Regions from separate parts of the Photorhabdus stackebrandtii genome, predicted to be linked through region 2. Evidence: predicted binding sites of a transcription regulator. Region 2 holds the regulator's gene; the other holds the start of a gene.
What was found. Region 2 encodes Fur, which represses iron uptake genes when iron is present. Its sites were predicted from a motif close to ATAATAATGAGAACNACTATCAA; they were not measured.
Positions count from the first base shown of each region.

Region 1: a site for Fur is predicted at 2,145-2,167, ahead of fepB (Fe2+-enterobactin ABC transporter substrate-binding protein). Genes of this name have one in related genera too.

Region 1 covers NZ_PUJV01000004.1:144,504-152,888, reverse strand. Annotated here, with positions in the region: gene C5470_RS05200 (amino acid adenylation domain-containing protein) at 1-445, shown strand, start outside; gene C5470_RS05195 (condensation domain-containing protein) at 507-1,847, opposite strand; gene fepB (Fe2+-enterobactin ABC transporter substrate-binding protein) at 2,218-3,258, shown strand; gene C5470_RS05185 (FecCD family ABC transporter permease) at 3,282-4,334, shown strand; gene C5470_RS05180 (FecCD family ABC transporter permease) at 4,331-5,395, shown strand; gene C5470_RS05175 (TonB-dependent receptor) at 6,007-8,121, shown strand; gene C5470_RS05170 (condensation domain-containing protein) at 8,277-8,385, shown strand, end outside.
Region 2 covers NZ_PUJV01000014.1:70,434-78,818, reverse strand. Annotated here, with positions in the region: gene C5470_RS13395 (peptidase domain-containing ABC transporter) at 1-626, shown strand, start outside; gene C5470_RS13390 (HlyD family type I secretion periplasmic adaptor subunit) at 619-1,974, shown strand; gene C5470_RS13385 (type I secretion system permease/ATPase) at 1,977-4,127, shown strand; gene C5470_RS13380 (GlxA family transcriptional regulator) at 4,313-5,281, shown strand; gene ybfE (LexA regulated protein) at 5,421-5,708, shown strand; gene fldA (flavodoxin FldA) at 5,882-6,412, shown strand; gene fur (ferric iron uptake transcriptional regulator) at 6,781-7,227, shown strand; gene C5470_RS13360 (beta-N-acetylhexosaminidase) at 7,301-8,385, opposite strand, start outside.

The DNA.
Region 1 (8,385 bases), on a different contig from region 2:
TCTCGCCTCAGAATGGCGGGATTTTTCTCACGGGCTTTTACCCGTTTCTCATATACCAACGCGTTTTGCTCATATTCAGGCGTTTCCTTTGTCTGCAAACGGTAAAACAGATCGACACCAAATCAGGGCGTTCTTTACGCAACCGAAGCCGGATAATTTGGCGGATAAAAAGTCTGTTATATCGGAGAACCAAAGCGTTAATAACAGCGCAGAGGATGAACATTACCAATCGATCCTCGGCATTTATTTGCATGCCATTGGTGCGCAGCCGTTAACTGGTTTGAATGAAGATTCTGAATTTTTAGCGCTGGGATTAAGGCCTTCGCATCTCAAAGAAATCGCTCGGCGTCTCACTGAAAAATTTGGTGTTATTCTGACGCCTCAGCTGTTAGTTAAATGCAGAAATGCCCGGCAGGTTTCTTCTTTGCTTTCACAAAGTATTTAACCTGTTTTTCTAAAGAACCGGAGTCTGACCCGGTTCTTTATATATTAAGTTATTTTTTATTCTATGAGTAAAGCGCTTTTACAGGCAGGAAAAGCGAGTTTCCTGTGAGCACTTTTTGTAGAAAATCAGTCAGATTTTTCTGATGGTTTTCAACCTCTTCTTTACCAAACATTGCTGAATCAGCATCAAGATCAACAATTAATTCTCCAGCATCTACTTTCCCGCGATAGATAATGTTAAAGCTAAAGCAATCATAGAGCCCGCTGGTGAGTATATGGCGTTTAACCTGGCAATCGAAAAAATTGGGAGAGTCAAAAGGTAACACGTTGATGAGTGGCGAAAATAAATAACGGGTATCTTGAGGTAATTGATGATCTAAAAAGATCTGTTCTATACGATATCTGGCATGAGTCCGTTGAGTATGAAGCGCGTTGATTGTTTTTTTCAAAAAGGTTTCTAATGTCTCATCCGGATTGGTGTTTATCAATAAGGGAAGGATATTCGTCATTAATGCCGGTGTATTGGTTCTGAAACGGGTTCGGCGATTCATATAGGGGAGCCATAACGGCATTGAATATTCACCATTTTGTGTCTGTGTAGCGAAATAGTGAAGCAGGTAGATGCTTGAAAGCACCACTAACAGATCAGGCCAGGCGATACCTGTATCAGCCGATAAATGTGTTAAGCCTGTGACAATATCCCCGGAGAGCGCACAACTGGTGTAATGGTGTTTGGTGCTATAGTCGGCACGGGCGATATCCACAGTTGGAAAGCGCGCGGATGAAAGATAATTTTGCCAGTATAAGCGATCCTTTTTATATTGTTCGCTGTTACCGTACTCTTGTTCTTCAGTCAGGTAGCTGCTGAGTGAGTGAAAAGAAGCATCGGCACTGGCTTTACCAAGATAGTACGAATAGAAATGCGCACAACGATGTTCAATGAGCGCCATACCAAATCCATCAAGGAGAATATGATGAGCCCGGTTGTACCAGAGATAATGAGATTCGCTTAATTTAAATAGCCACTGAGCGGATAGCAGTTGCGTTAATAAATTCAGCGGAGATTCCACATCGGCTCGCATAAGTTGCAACGCTGTGTTGAAGGGATCGGGCTGTGTCTGTAAATCAATGAATTTTAACTGTGGTGTAGCGGCTTGATTCGGTTGTTGTAAAGGAAGCCGTTCTTCTTCAAGGCGTTTAAAACGGACAGAGAGCACATCTGTTTCACTAATCACCATCGTTATTGCTTTGCAAAGTGCCTCTTGATCGACATTACCCTGAATATCAAGATAGTGAGCGACAGTCGAAACAACTTTTTCGGAATGCAGGCTGAACTCGTGCCAGTAATATTGTTGTGCCTGCGTCAATGGCATCCAGCTAGAAGTTTGAGTGATGTTTAACATTGGGTAAACCTTATGGATTCATCATAGAAAAATAGAATAAAAAGTAAAAAGTAGATAAAATTTTCTTCTATGTTTGTGATAGGTGTTCACGCAATGTTGAGTCACAATATTCCCGTCTGAACAAGCCAACACATAATTGCCCATTTATTCCCATGACATTCATTCTCCTGTTTGATCACCATTTTTCGTTGATTGTTTCTGGCTGAAATCTGAATTGGTTTTATATCTGAGAAAATGAAACATTTGTTGTGCGATACAACAAGAATGTGACGTATTTCGTGATCAACGTTATTGTATATGATAATCATTATTAATCTCATTGTCGGATATTAGACAAAATGATACATTACGTCCACTTTGGATTATCTGAATGGGTATGCGAGGTTTCTGCATCGCAGATCCACAATCACTGTCTGAGAATGCCAGAATGAAATCGATGTTAACCCTTGTATATGGCTTGGTAATTACTCTGGTCACTCTATTTGGGGGGACTGTTTATGCTGCAAACACGAAAAATGCAGCTCAGACAGAAAGCCTTTCCTGGCCAAGAGATTTTAAAAATACTGATGGCACTATCACCACTATTCCGACGAAACCCCAGCGTATTTTATCGACCACTGTTTCGATAACCGGAATACTGTTATCAATTGACGCGCCTGTGGTTGCGAGTGCAACGGCCACGAATGGGAAATTTTTCGCTCAATGGGACAACGTTGCTCAAGAGCGGAAAATTGAAAAGCTCTGGCCAGCCGGCAATATCGATCTGGAAATGGCTTATGTTGTCGCGCCCGATCTAATCGTGGTTTCTGTGAGCGGCGCTGATTCCGCATATGCTCAGGTAGAACAACTTAAACAAATCGCGCCCACGATTATCTTAGATTATGGTAAACAGACATGGCAGGATTTGGCGACTGAATTAGGCAAGGCGACAGGGCTTGAAGATAAAGTTGCGGCCAGAATTACTGGTTTTAATAATTATCTTGCTGAATGCCGGGCAAAAATTGCCATCCCTGAAGGTAAGGTTAATATTATCAGCTATGCAGGGCCAGGAACCATTAACCCCATATCAACGAGCATAAGCCCACATGCTTTGCTGCTTTCACAGCTTGGGTTTACTATCGAGTCGGCAGATCCTGCCTGGCATAATAATGCAAATAAAACCGGGGACTTTGTTTGGGCACAATATGAAAATATTACGCAGTTAACTGCGCCCACAACATTTCTTTTAAGTGCAGGAGAGCACAGAGCGGCTGAATTCTTAAAGGATCCTGTACTCGCTAATTTGGCTTCGGTCAAAACAGGACAAGTTTATGGTCTTGGTGTGAATTCGTTTCGAATTGACTATTACAGTGCAAAAGAAATTGCCGATAGCATTGTTAAACGGTTTGGCATTAAGCAGAAAGCGAAATAACTTAGCAATTGTTTGAGTTGGATATGAAAAAATTGATTTTTTCAGTTGCTAATTCTGTTGCGCAATCCGATAACCGGCAATTCAAATTTCAGCGAAAAGGGTTGCTGATTTGCGGGTTATTACTTGTGGCATTTTCAGTTTTTAGTCTTTTTGTCGGGACCCGCCCTGTCACGATTAAAGTCACTTGGGAGGCATTCACCGCTTTTAACCCTGCCAATAGTGAACATTTATTGGTTCGTTATCTGAGAGTGCCTCGTACTTTGCTGGCGATTATCGTTGGTTGTTCATTGGGTGTCGCGGGTGCCATTATGCAGGCGCTTACCCGTAATCCACTGGCTGATCCGGGTATTCTGGGGGTCAATGCTGGGGCAGCGGTTTCCATTGTCTCGGCAATTGCTTTTTTGGGCATTTCCGATGTTATTGGCTATATGTGGTTTGGTCTGGCAGGGGCGACAATTGCAGGTTGTGGCGTGTATCTGCTCGGGGGGATCCGGCATGGGTTGAACCCGGTAAGAATGGTATTGGCGGGCGCTGCACTGTCCGTTGTATTACTTGCTGTCACCCAGATTATCACCATAAACAGCGAAGATGAGGTATTTAATCAATTCCGGCACTGGGTGGTGGGCTCACTTCAAGGGCGAGGTTATGAGGTGCTTTTCCCTATCTCCATACTGACGGCTTCCGGAGTGATAATTGCTTTAATGCTGACAAAGTCTCTTGATACGGTAGCGCTTGGTCATGATCTGGGAAAATCGCTGGGTGTTAACCAAACCAAAGTCTGGATTCTGTCTGCACTGGCCATCATTATGTTATCTGGCGGTGCCACGGCAGCGGCGGGGCCCATTAGTTTCATCGGCCTGACCGCCCCTCATTTTGCCCGTTTAATTGCAGGGCCTGATTATCGTTGGGTACTTCCTTATTCTATGCTGATATCTGGCGTTATGGTGGTAGCTGCTGATAGTCTGGGGCGAGTCGTAGGATATCCTGGGGAAATTAGTGTTGGCATTATGGTGGCGCTAATCGGAGGGCCGTTCTTTGTTTTCCTGGTCAGAAAATGGAAAATTGTCCAACTATGAGCAAACGGAATTATGGCGAGACTGAGGTTAATATTTCCGGTAAGGTCTGGCGACAAGGAAAAGTGTCTCTTGTTTTCGTTCCCAGAAATCTTATGGTGATTTGTGCCATGTTGCTGTTGATTATGGTATTAGCGCTTTTTTCCATGACTATCGGCAAATTCAATATCACAATCGAACAAATTATCACTATTTTTTGGGGGCCGGGTTCCGGTTCTGTCAGCGAAAAAATCATCATGGATATTCGTTTGCCCCGCGTGTTAACCGCAATTTTTGTTGGTGCGGCACTGGGGGTATCTGGTGCGGTTTTTCAGTCTATTTCCCGAAATGCGTTAGGTTCTCCGGATGTGATTGGTTTTACAGTCGGTGCAGCGACGGGGGCGATTATACAGATAGTTTTATTTGATAATAATGCAGTGCAAATAGCGATTGCTGCTGTTGCCGGAGGAACCCTGACTGCGGCGGTAGTGTATCTGTTATCTTTAAAATCCGGCGCAATAGGGGGGTATCGCCTTATCCTGACGGGGATTGGTGTGGGTTCAGTGCTAAGTGCCCTGAATGGCTTATTACTGGTAAAAGGAAATCTGGATAATGCCGTGATGGCAAATTTGTGGCTTGCCGGATCACTTAATGCCCGAACATGGGTACATGTTTTTCCTGTTTTAACCGGGGTTGTATTGCTGGTGCCTTTGGTTCTTTTTATGGCAAGGAAACTGAGCATTATCGAGATGGGGGATGATATTGCCTGTCAGCTCGGTATCAGAGTGGAACGCGTTCGTCTTATTATGATTTTCTGCGCTGTGGTTTTAGCGGCTCTTGCCACTGGCGCCGCAGGGCCGATTGCTTTTGTTGCTTTGGCCGCCCCTCAGCTTGTGGTTCGCCTGACCTGTTCGAGAAATATGCCGGTTATCAGTGCCGCGCTAATGGGTGCTTGTCTTTTGCTGTCAGCTGATCTGCTTACGCAGCTTTTACCTTTACGAGCGGCAGTCCCTATTGGGCTTATGACGGGGCTCGTTGGCGGAATTTATCTGATTTGGTTGTTGACCCGTTCCCGGCAAATTTAGCAAGAATTGTCGTAAGTTTTCTCTTAATGTGGGAGGCGATATCAGGAGGAATAGTCATTCAGGTAATGAATATAATAATATATTTTTTGGGATCTTTATCTGTCTCAATTGATGGAATATTTTCGTTATTTATATTCTTAACTTAGCTTGTGAATGATTTCTTTATTTTTCTGGTTTGTTTTTTAAGTCTCAAATTAATTCTATAAAATATAGGGATATACTCTTAGTCAATTTCTTTCTGGCTAAATAACTTCCTAAAACCACATATTTTACCGAGTTATCTTTTATTTTTTTTATTTCTTTAAAATAACAAGTTGTTTTATATGGAAAATTTATTTTTCTGTTGCATTGATCACAGTTAATGATAATGATTTTTATTTACATACAATAATACACCTTGTTATGATAATTATTACTATTTAAGAAATATTACAACAAAGCAACACCGAAGAGTAATAATAACATAAAGAAACTACTCTGCATGAAATTAGCATGGGTTGAATCGCACCATGTTTTTTCCAGACTGGGATCCACCGGTCAGCAATGTCACGATTTAACTCATTTAATTTATTAAAACGATTTCGTGTAAGCTGGCTAAAGGAGAAAAATGAATGAATAGGTTGCACTCAACTCTGCAACATGATGTATCAGAAAAAGAACATACTGAAAAATCGAATTTTGTAGGTATTTTTGGAGCTTTATTTTTTGGTGCCATTGCTCTGACAGGAACTGATGCTATTGCGGCAGAGGAAAAGAACCCGCAAAGCGCCCAAAAAGGAAATACCAAGGCATCATCATCAGAAGAAGATGTGTTAGTGGTGACAGGAGAGAAAGTCAATCGCTCTATTTACGATAGTGGTTCAAGTGTCGAGGTTTATAATCTTCGCAAAATGAAATCTATTCCTAATCCTGATGTTAACATGTTGCTGCAAATGACGCCGAACGTTGTTGATAATGGTATTAGTAATGCTCTTCCCGCTGTTCGCGGTGTTGATGGTTCAGGCCCTTCACAAGGGGGAATGGCTTTCATTAGTGGGACGCGTCCCAGAATCAACGTCTCTATTGATGGGCGCTCGTTTACCTATAATGAATTAGCTTTCGGCACGCAATCTTTATGGGATATCGAGAGTGTCGAGGTATTTCGTGATCCACAAAGTTATATTCAGGGAAGGAACGCGATTGCAGGCGCTGTGATTATTAAATCACTCGATCCTACCTTTTATTGGGAGAGCGCAATCAAAAGTGGGTTCGCTAATCAGGGCTATCAACAAGTCGCTGCGATGGCTTCCGGTCCTTTGATTGACGAGCAATTGGCCTTCCGTCTTAGTGTCGATCGTCAAAATCGTGATAGCTTTGCTAACCTGGTTTCCTATGATCCTGTTGGCGATCCGCACAAAATTGAATCAACAACGGTCCGTGCGAAGCTGCTGTTTGAACCACTGTCCATTCCTGAGTTATCCACCAAATTAACGGTTAACCATCTTGATAGTCGTGCTCCGCAGAACGAAGCGTACAATCCAAGGGATACGCTTAATTTAAGGCATGAACTGTTCAGGCCAGTTGTAGAACGAAAAACGACCAGTGGGATCTGGGATATTTCATGGGCTTTGTCAGATACCATTAGTCTGGAAAATAAATTAATTTATACCGATCTTGCTTATCACAGATTAACCTCGTCTAAAATTCCAAAAGCTGATACTGATGGCAAAGAGTTAGAAGTTGAACCTATTATCCGTTTTCAAGGGTTTGATAATAAGCTGAATGGTTTGGTGGGTGTGCGTTATTTCCATGGTAAACAGGATGAGACTATCAATCTTTTCGGGGGCAGCAAGTTTGATGATAAAACGGAAACAGCCTCTGCTTATACTGTCTTGACCTACACGGTTGTTCCTGAAATTGATGTGACTTTATCAAGCCGCTTTGAACGTGAACACAGAACACGTAAAGGGGGAAGCGAAAGTGTAGCCATTGATTTTGATAAAACCTATAACGCTTTTCTGCCTAAAATTGATGTAGCCTGGAAACCGCAGAAAGATCAAACCGTCGGGGTATCTGTTGGTAGAGGTTATAACGCAGGGGGAGCGGGAGTGACCTTTGGCAAGCCTGTCATTAGTTATACCTATGACCCTGAATATGTCTGGAACTACAGTCTTTATACACGTAACAGCCTGCTGGATGGTAAACTGGAACTCACTTCTAATCTTTTCTACAACGATTATAAGGATATGCAGTTGCCTTATTATCTGTCACTCGATTCAACCATGATCCGTAATGCTAATAAGGTTGAAACGTATGGTGCAGAAGTCGGCGCCCGTTGGCTACCGGTCGAAAAACTTGAGTTAAACGCTAATATTGGCTTGCTGAAAACGAAGATTAAAAGCTTCGCGGAGAGTGGTGTTCAGGGTAATGAATTACCTCGGGCGCCGGGATATACCGCAAACCTCTTGGCGAAATATTTACTGACAGAGGATATTGATGTTAGCGGCAATGTTATGTTCTCAGATACTTATTACTCTCAGTATGACAATTCTGCCCGCGGAAAAATCCCAGCATATTGGATAGCTAACCTTCAACTTGGTTATAACTTCAAGTGGGGACGCGCCACATTATTTGCTCAGAATCTGTTTGACTCTGATAAACGTTTATTAGTTCCGGATAATAACGTTAATTCGATAATTTATCAGCGTCCGAGAATGATTGGTGCGACGTTTGAACTGAAGTTCTAAGGCGATTAATTAAGTAACCGGACAGTGGCGTGAAACTTATTCTACCCGACAAAAAATGGAGGGCTGTTGTATGAGTGGGATCACATCTTCTGTCCGAAAAATGGCAAAAGATTAATATGTAGATGTAGCCCTGCGTTGACTGGAGAAGTGGGAATATGGCAAGAGAGTTTAAGCGGATACTGACAGATGATGAAGCATTGCTTTTGGATGAAGTATTCAATGCCCATGCTGATGGTCATTCATCTTCGGAAGCCCAAGAAACTG
Region 2 (8,385 bases):
AAAGCACGCTGGCACGCTTATTACTCCGTCTTTATACCCCGGAAACAGGCGCAATCACCATAGATGGTATTCCATTACAAAACATAGGTATCGAAACACTCAGACAACAAGTTGGTGTTGTTCTGCAAGAAAATTTCTTATTTAACAAAACAGTATATGAAAATATCGCTCAGTCGAAACCCGATGCCAGCCTGGAATCGGTGATTAAAGTCGCCAAACTGGCAGGCGCACATGAATTTATTCTCAGGCTGCCGATGGGATATGACACAACCATTGCAGAAGGCGGGCAATCTTTGTCTGGTGGTCAGCGTCAGCGGCTTGCTATTGCCCGGACGCTCCTTGCTGACCCCAAAATCCTCATTCTTGATGAAGCAACCAGCGCGCTTGATGACGAGTCACAATCACGCATTCAATCAAATATGGCAGAAATTGCCCAAGACAGAACCGTTATCACTATCGCACACCGGCTTTCAACCGTGCGTCATTGTGATCGCATCATTGTGCTTAATCAGGGGGAAATTATCGAACAAGGCTCTCACAATCAGTTGCTTAACCACGGCAAACAGTACCGGAAACTCTGGCAATTACAACAGGAATTAAAACAGGAGGTGCCTTGCCATGATTAAGGCGTTTAAGGATAAAATTAAATCACGGTTGCGCTGTCGCCCACAGCACTATGACTTTTTACCGACACATTTAGCATTGTCACAACGACCACCGTCACCTTTCGCCCGCTACACCGCAATAACGCTCAGTATCGGCATTATCATAGCTTTGCTCTGGGCTTATCTGGGTAAGTTGGATGTTCAGGCAACCGCAACCGGTCGCCTGATTGTCTCTGGCCGTTCTCAGATAATTCAAGCATACGAACAGAGCCGGGTGACTGCTATCCATGTTCAGAATGGGCAGCGGGTAGAGAAAGACGCCCCACTTCTGACACTCAATACACTCGGTGTTAACCAGGATATCACCCGGTTATTAAAGCAGATCGAATATCAAACCCACGAAAAAATTCGTTATCAGGCTTTGACAGAAGAACAGGAACCGACAGAACAGGAACTGTTTCAGGCTTTACCGGCATCTCAACAAACACAAGTTGCTGAAAACTATTCCCGGGAGAAAAGAGAATACGACGCTATTATAACCAATCTAAAAGCAGAGATGAACGTAAATCTCTCTTCTCAACAATCACGAAAAAGCGATATCAATGCGCTCACTAAGCTCCGGCAAAATATCAATCAGCGTTTAAAAGCACGTCAAACCTTAAGTCAAAAACAAGTGATCAGTAAAGTTGAATATCTTGAACAGGAAAAAGAGTTTCTGGAAACAGAACGCCTGATTGCCCAACAAAATGCGGAGCTTCATGTTCTGCAATCGCAATATATTAGCCTGGAAGAGCGCTTAAACAGCCTGAAAACACAAAAAGAGCGCGAATGGTTTGATAAAAGAAAACAGGCCGAAGTTCAATTGGTCGTTTTAGAGCAAGAGCTTGCAAAAGCGCAGGTACGGGAACAACTTGAAATCATTCGCTCCCCCGTCACAGGAACAGTTCAACAACTCAGCGTCCATACATTAGGTGCGGTACTGCAACCAGCACAAAACTTGATGGTAATCGTTCCTGATGACAATGTGCAGTTAGCGGAGGTGCAAATTTTAAACAAAGATGCCGGCTTTGTTTATTCGGGGCAACAAGTCACCATTAAGGTCGATGCCTTCCCATACACGCGTTATGGCACTATCGACGGTGAACTGTTGAGCATATCCAGAGACTCAACCACAGATGAACAGTTAGGATTGGTCTTTCCTGCTCAAGTCAGTCTTAAACGTAATAGTATTACCATAGACAATACCCAGGTTGAAATTACCCCAGGTATGTCAATTGTCGCCGAAATAAAAACTGATCAGCGCCGCGTTATCGATTATCTTCTGAGCCCTATCAGAGAGTATCAATCTGAAGCATTGAGGGAGAAATAATCGTGAACCTATTACCTTCTTCTGCTACTGATTCCAGTAACCACACTCATAATCAGGCACTGAATTGCATCGTCTATGTGGGGAAACAATTTCATAAGTCAGCCACTGTCAATCAACTTCAGCATAGCCTGGGTTTTGACTCCTTATATCTGAGTGAGTTACAGCTGCGTGAAGCCGCCAACGCTATTGGGCTACACAGTAAAATTGATCGGTTAACCACCAATACAACGCCGACGCTGCCCTTACCGGCATTGATCGAACTGGAACAACAGTGGTGGGTGCTCATTGAAGCCGATAATGACAATATTACCGTTCTCGATCCAGTGACTGAACAAACGCAATCGCTTTCCTTATCTACATCTACTGGTAATAAAGAGAATGTATATAAGATTCTTTTAATCGCAGATCAGGAATTAACTAAGAAGCATGTCAAATTCGGCTTGAGCTGGTTTTATCCCTCAATTTTCCGGCAGAAAAGTCAGATAAGAGATCTGTTTTTGTTTGCCATAGTTCTCCAGTTATTTGCACTGGTCAGCCCGATACTGTTTGAAAACATCATCGACAAGGTCTTGGTAGGCCGAAGTTTATCCAGCCTGCATGTATTAGGTATAGCGATGCTGGCCATCGCCCTTGCCGAGCCTTTGTATAGTTTTATGCGCAATACCGTATTTGGGCACATGGCAAGCCAGATAAATTCTGAGCTCTCCGGGCGACTGTATCGTCATTTGGCAGGATTGCCACTGCAATATTTTAAGCAACGGCAAACAGGGCAGATCATTGCCAGAGTCAGAGAGATGTCTCAAATCCGCCAGTTTCTGACCGGTTCTACCCTGATGCTGTTGCTGGATTTAATTTTCGTCATCATGTTTATTGGCATCATGTTTTATTATGCCTGGATACTCACCTGGATTGTTATTGGTTCACTTTTTGTTTACTTCGTATTCTGGGTAGTCGCCGGGCCGATTATTCGCCGCAAAGTAGAAGCAGAATATGAAACCGATGCAAATGCAACAAGCTTTCTGACTGAAGCCGTCACCGGGATTGAAACCATCAAAACCACCGCTACTGAAAACCGTTTCTTACATCAGTGGCAACGCATTCTCAGCCAGCAGTTGACTAAAAGCTTCGCGGCACAGAAAAGCGGTTTAATCGCAGGACAGGGAATCGATTTTGTCCAGAAATTTACCGCCGCGATCCTCCTATGGTGGGGAGTGACAGAAGTCTTACGCGGTGAACTGACTCCGGGGCAACTTATCGCTTTCAATATGCTGGCCGGACACGTCACGCAACCTATCCTCCGGCTTGCACAGGTTTGGCAGGATTTTCAGCATACGTTAATCGCCTTGAAACGTGTGGGGGATATTCTTGATGAGCCAATGGAAAACAGTAAACAGGGATTGGCTTCTATACCTGAGCTGGAAGGCCAGATTGAATTCAAAAATATTCGCTTCCGCTACCATGACGACACGCCGGAAGTTCTGGCGAACCTGTCGTTATTGATAAAATCGGGGCAATTTATTGGTATAACTGGACCGTCCGGTTCAGGTAAAAGTACTCTCACCCGTTTACTACAAAGGCTGTACGTACCTCAACATGGACAAGTTTTGATTGATGGCATGGATTTGGCTATTGCTGATCCCGTCTCTTTACGCCGCAATATGAGTGTTGTGCTCCAGGAAAGTATCCTGTTTTCTGGCAGCATCACCGATAACATTCGGCTGTGTAAGCCCAACGCAACAGATGCAGAAGTCTATCGAGCCGCTGAGTTAGCCGGGGCCATTGAATTTATTCAATCCCTTCCTCACGGTTTTGCGCATCCAGTTGGGGAAAAAGGGGCAAATCTTTCAGGTGGTCAAAGACAGAGAATCGCATTAGCCAGAGCGCTCCTGGTCAATCCAACTATTTTGATCCTTGATGAAGCCACCTCAGCATTGGACTATGAGTCCGAAGCGGCAATCATGGCAAATATGGACGAAATATGCCGTAACAGAACAGTTATCAGCATTGCTCACAGGCTCAATACAATTCGCCACACGGATAAAATCTGTGTGTTAGATCAGGGGCAAATTGTCGAATTTGACTCGCATGACCAATTGCTCCAGCAAGACGGCTTATACGCACATTTGTGGCATCAACAAGTTGGCGAAAACTAAATGACAATTCAGCCAACTCTTAAAAAAGACGGAATAAGTTTTGGCTGAAATTATTTTTTATTTTACTTATTTGTTCAAAAAATAACTCAATGTAATTAAATTATTTAAATTGTTACAATAAGTTATTAAGATGTTAGACAATGAAATATCTTGATACATCTTAATTTTTAAGTTGGAGAATTCTTATGGACAGGAATCCAGTTTCTTTAAGCGTGTTAGTATTTTCAGGAGGATCTCTGACTTCTATTACTGGCCCAATAGAAATTTTAACCACTGCCGCCCGTTTAGCCGGAGCGCCAGAGCCAGAAATCAATATTGTCACACAGGATAATCAGGATGCTGTCGGGATGGGTGGTGTTCGGCTAAAACCCAACAAACTCATAGGAGAAATAAAACAAACAGATATTGTCCTGGTGGGTTCAATTGGGGCCCCTTATTGCGATTTCGATCTTTGTACTCAAGAAACCTTAGATTGGCTCCAGATGATGGAAGAAAAAAACATTCCTATCGTCTCCGTTTGTACAGGTTCTTTTGTACTGGCTAAAGCTAATTTACTCAATAACCGCAAAGCCACCACACACAGGCTATTTACCAACTTATTCAAGGATATGTTTCCGCAAGTACAGTTACATTCAGAAATAAAAGTCACCAGCGATAACAATATTTTTTGTACTTCCAGCACCTATGAATACAATGATGTGATGATGCATATTATTGAACAGATATATGGTCAAAATACCAGAGAAGCCTGTAGCCAACTGATATTTGGTGACATAGAAGGCATCCCCCCACATACGCTGGCAAGCTTTGTACCATATCGCCAGCACTCAGATACATTAATCCACAAACTACAGGATTGGATGCATTCAGCCCCATCAGACAGATTATCAGTCGGCGATCTGGCAGATAAAATTCATTTGTGTGAAAGGCAGATGAAGCGACGCTTTAAAACAGCGACCGGCCAGACACCGATTCAATATATCCAGCAAATTCGATTATCCCTGGCAAAATACTGTTTAGAAAAATCGAACAAGACCATAGAAGAAATCAGCCATGAAGTTGGCTATGAAGATACTCGCTACTTCAGAGAATTATTTAAGAAACTGAATGGGTTAACACCAATAGAGTACCGCAGAAAATACCAGTACCGTTAAAGTCGAAACGCAATGGACATCCTTTACGAATAAACAGTGACACGGCTTTTTATCTTTGTCTGGCAGTAGCGATACACGGGAAGCTGGGGTATCATGGCGTGCTATATTTTATGGTATACGCCCTTTAGTAGTTGAATTTATGGCAAAAGAACAAATGGATCGCACCACTCTGGATTTGTTCGCAAATGAACGCAGACCGGGGCGCCCAAAAACCAACCCACTTTCCAGGGATGAACAGCTCAGAGTCAATAAACGTAACCAGCTTCGCCGTGATAAGGTGCGTGGTCTGCGTCGTGTGGAATTGAAAATAAATGCCGACGCAGTCGATGCGCTGAACTTTCTTGCACAACAACGCAATATCAGCCGCAGTGAACTCATTGAGCAAATTTTGCTGGCCCAGTTAGCAGAAAGTGACATCACTGCTTGATAGCATTGAAGGCAAGGAAATCACACAAATTTGACAGAATTGTCCTTGCTGTTTGGTCAGAATAGGATTTTGTTTTTTTATTAATACAACCAGAATCTTTCTGCTGATTTTGACATTTTATACGTATATCTCAAACAGAAATACACAAATAAAACAAGAGGTTATATCATTTTATGGCAATTATAGGTATATTCTTTGGCAGCGATACCGGCAACACAGAAAATATTGCCAAAAAAATCCAGAAAATTCTGGGTTCCGACGTTGCAGAAGTCCACGATATTGCCAAGAGCAGTAAAGAAGATATCGAACAGTTCGATATTCTGCTGCTCGGCATCCCCACCTGGTACTACGGTGAAGCTCAGTGTGACTGGGATGATTTCTTCCCTACTCTGGAAGAGATCGATTTTGAAGGGAAGTTGGTTGCCCTTTTTGGTTGTGGCGATCAGGAAGATTACGCGGAATATTTCTGTGATGCGATGGGAACTATCCGTGACATTATTGAACCCCGTGGAGCAATTATTGTTGGTCACTGGCCAACGGCGGGTTATCACTTTGAAGAATCAAAAGGTCTGGCTGATGATGACCATTTTATTGGGCTGGCTATTGATGAAGATCGCCAACCAGAATTAACCGAAGAACGCGTTAATTCCTGGACTAAACAGATCTACGAAGAGATGAGTCTGGCGGAAATTATTGCTGGATAGGGACTTACCCCAATAGCCGTATATTGGTGCAGGCCATTTCTTATCAATAGTGAATACGCGGTAGGTGAGTAGCCATTCGCTTTGCTCACCCTGTGGGATCACGTTCAAAAGCTATCGCTTTTGTCAACACACTGCTCATATCCGCTCTTTTATTACGAAGAATGGCAAAAAAATAGCCTAAACATGATAAACAGTAAGGTTATTCCTGCGTTTTACAAATGATTATTCTGGCAAAATGTGTAATGATAGTTAAGGTTAACGTGGTTTTCATTTTCATTAGCCATGCCTATAATCATAACCTGATAACTAACTGGTACTTTTTGAAGTATCGCTAAGTTCACTTTACTGAGTAACAGGACTGAATCCGCATGACCGACAACAATAAGGCATTAAAAGATGCTGGACTTAAAGTAACACTTCCTCGATTGAAAATACTGGAAGTGTTACAGGATCCTGAATACCACCACGTCAGTGCGGAAGATCTCTACAAGAAACTGATTGATAACGGTGAAGAGATTGGCCTCGCGACTGTCTACCGCGTGTTGAATCAGTTTGATGATGCCGGCATTGTCACCCGTCATAATTTTGAAGGTGGCAAATCGGTTTTTGAACTCACTCAACAACACCACCACGACCATTTAATCTGCCTGGACTGCGGTAAGGTCATTGAATTCAGTGACAAACATATCGAAAAACGCCAGAAGAATATTGCTGAACGTTATGGGATTAAACTCTCAAACCACAGCCTTTATTTATATGGTCATTGCTCCGCAGGTAATTGCCGCGAAGACAGTAGTGCACATGACGAAAAGTAATTCATTCCTGAACCGATAATTTTTTATCTATAGAAAGGAACCTATCCGAGGTTCCTTTCTTGATGAAACAAAATCATGCCTTTACATTATCAATCCGGCTGTAACGTTTGCCATCCGGGCTGACAGAACGGATCAACACATTTCCTTTTACCTTCAGACGCTTGTGATTGTCATAAATCTTCCAGCTATTACCGCCATCAGTTGAGTACTGAATAATCAGCCCCGGCAAAGCAATATTGGCCTTCAAAACACCGCGTTTTACCTTAGCCCCAGGTACCGGTAAACGGTAAGCAATCCCGGCCCTATCCAGTTTGACAAGTTCACGTTGCCCTATCAGGTTAGCGAACCGTGTCCAATCACGATCCAATGCATCAATATCAACATTATGCGTTTCCCCTCCTTTATACTCCTGGCCTGGAACATAATCCTGTTCCCAACCAGCCCGATGCCATGCCCGCTCTGCCAGCGGTAATAAGCGAGGATAAATCATATATTCCATCTGCTCATCAGTGCGGACCGTTTCACTCCATACTTGCCCTGACAGCCCATAAGCGCCCGGCCACGGTTTGTCACTTTTCGCACGAAATACATTACCATCACGGTCAACGGATGTTTCAGCATTTTGCGGCATATTATTTGGCGCAAAACTAAAGATCTTGGCTTCATCATTAAAACGGGTCGCCCAATAATATCCACGCTCCTGTGGATGAACTTCATACGGCATATCCAGATAAACATAATCCGGATTGGATATAATCACTTCATAGCCCTTGTTCGCCCAATCATTGACTGAATCAAAGCCCCCCCAGTAGAGCGCATCCCAGAAATTCACACCAACGCGTTTGGTCGCAAAATCTTTAGCGCTGTCAGCATGTTTTAGGCCATCCTGCCATGCCTGCATCTTCTCAATACCATTAGCATTCACAATTTTGCTCACTTCAATTGCGAAGTAGCTGGCAAGGTGCTCAATATCTTTCACAACCCCCTGCTCTACCAACTTCTGGCAAGCCTGAGATTTAGCCCATGGCTTATCTTCTATACTTTTATCAATGATGCCCTTACCCGGTACTATCGGACCATTCTTATCCTGGAACCCTTCTCCCAAACGAATATTCTTCGCTTCATCACCACCAAAATGCCAGGTCTCCAATGGCAAGC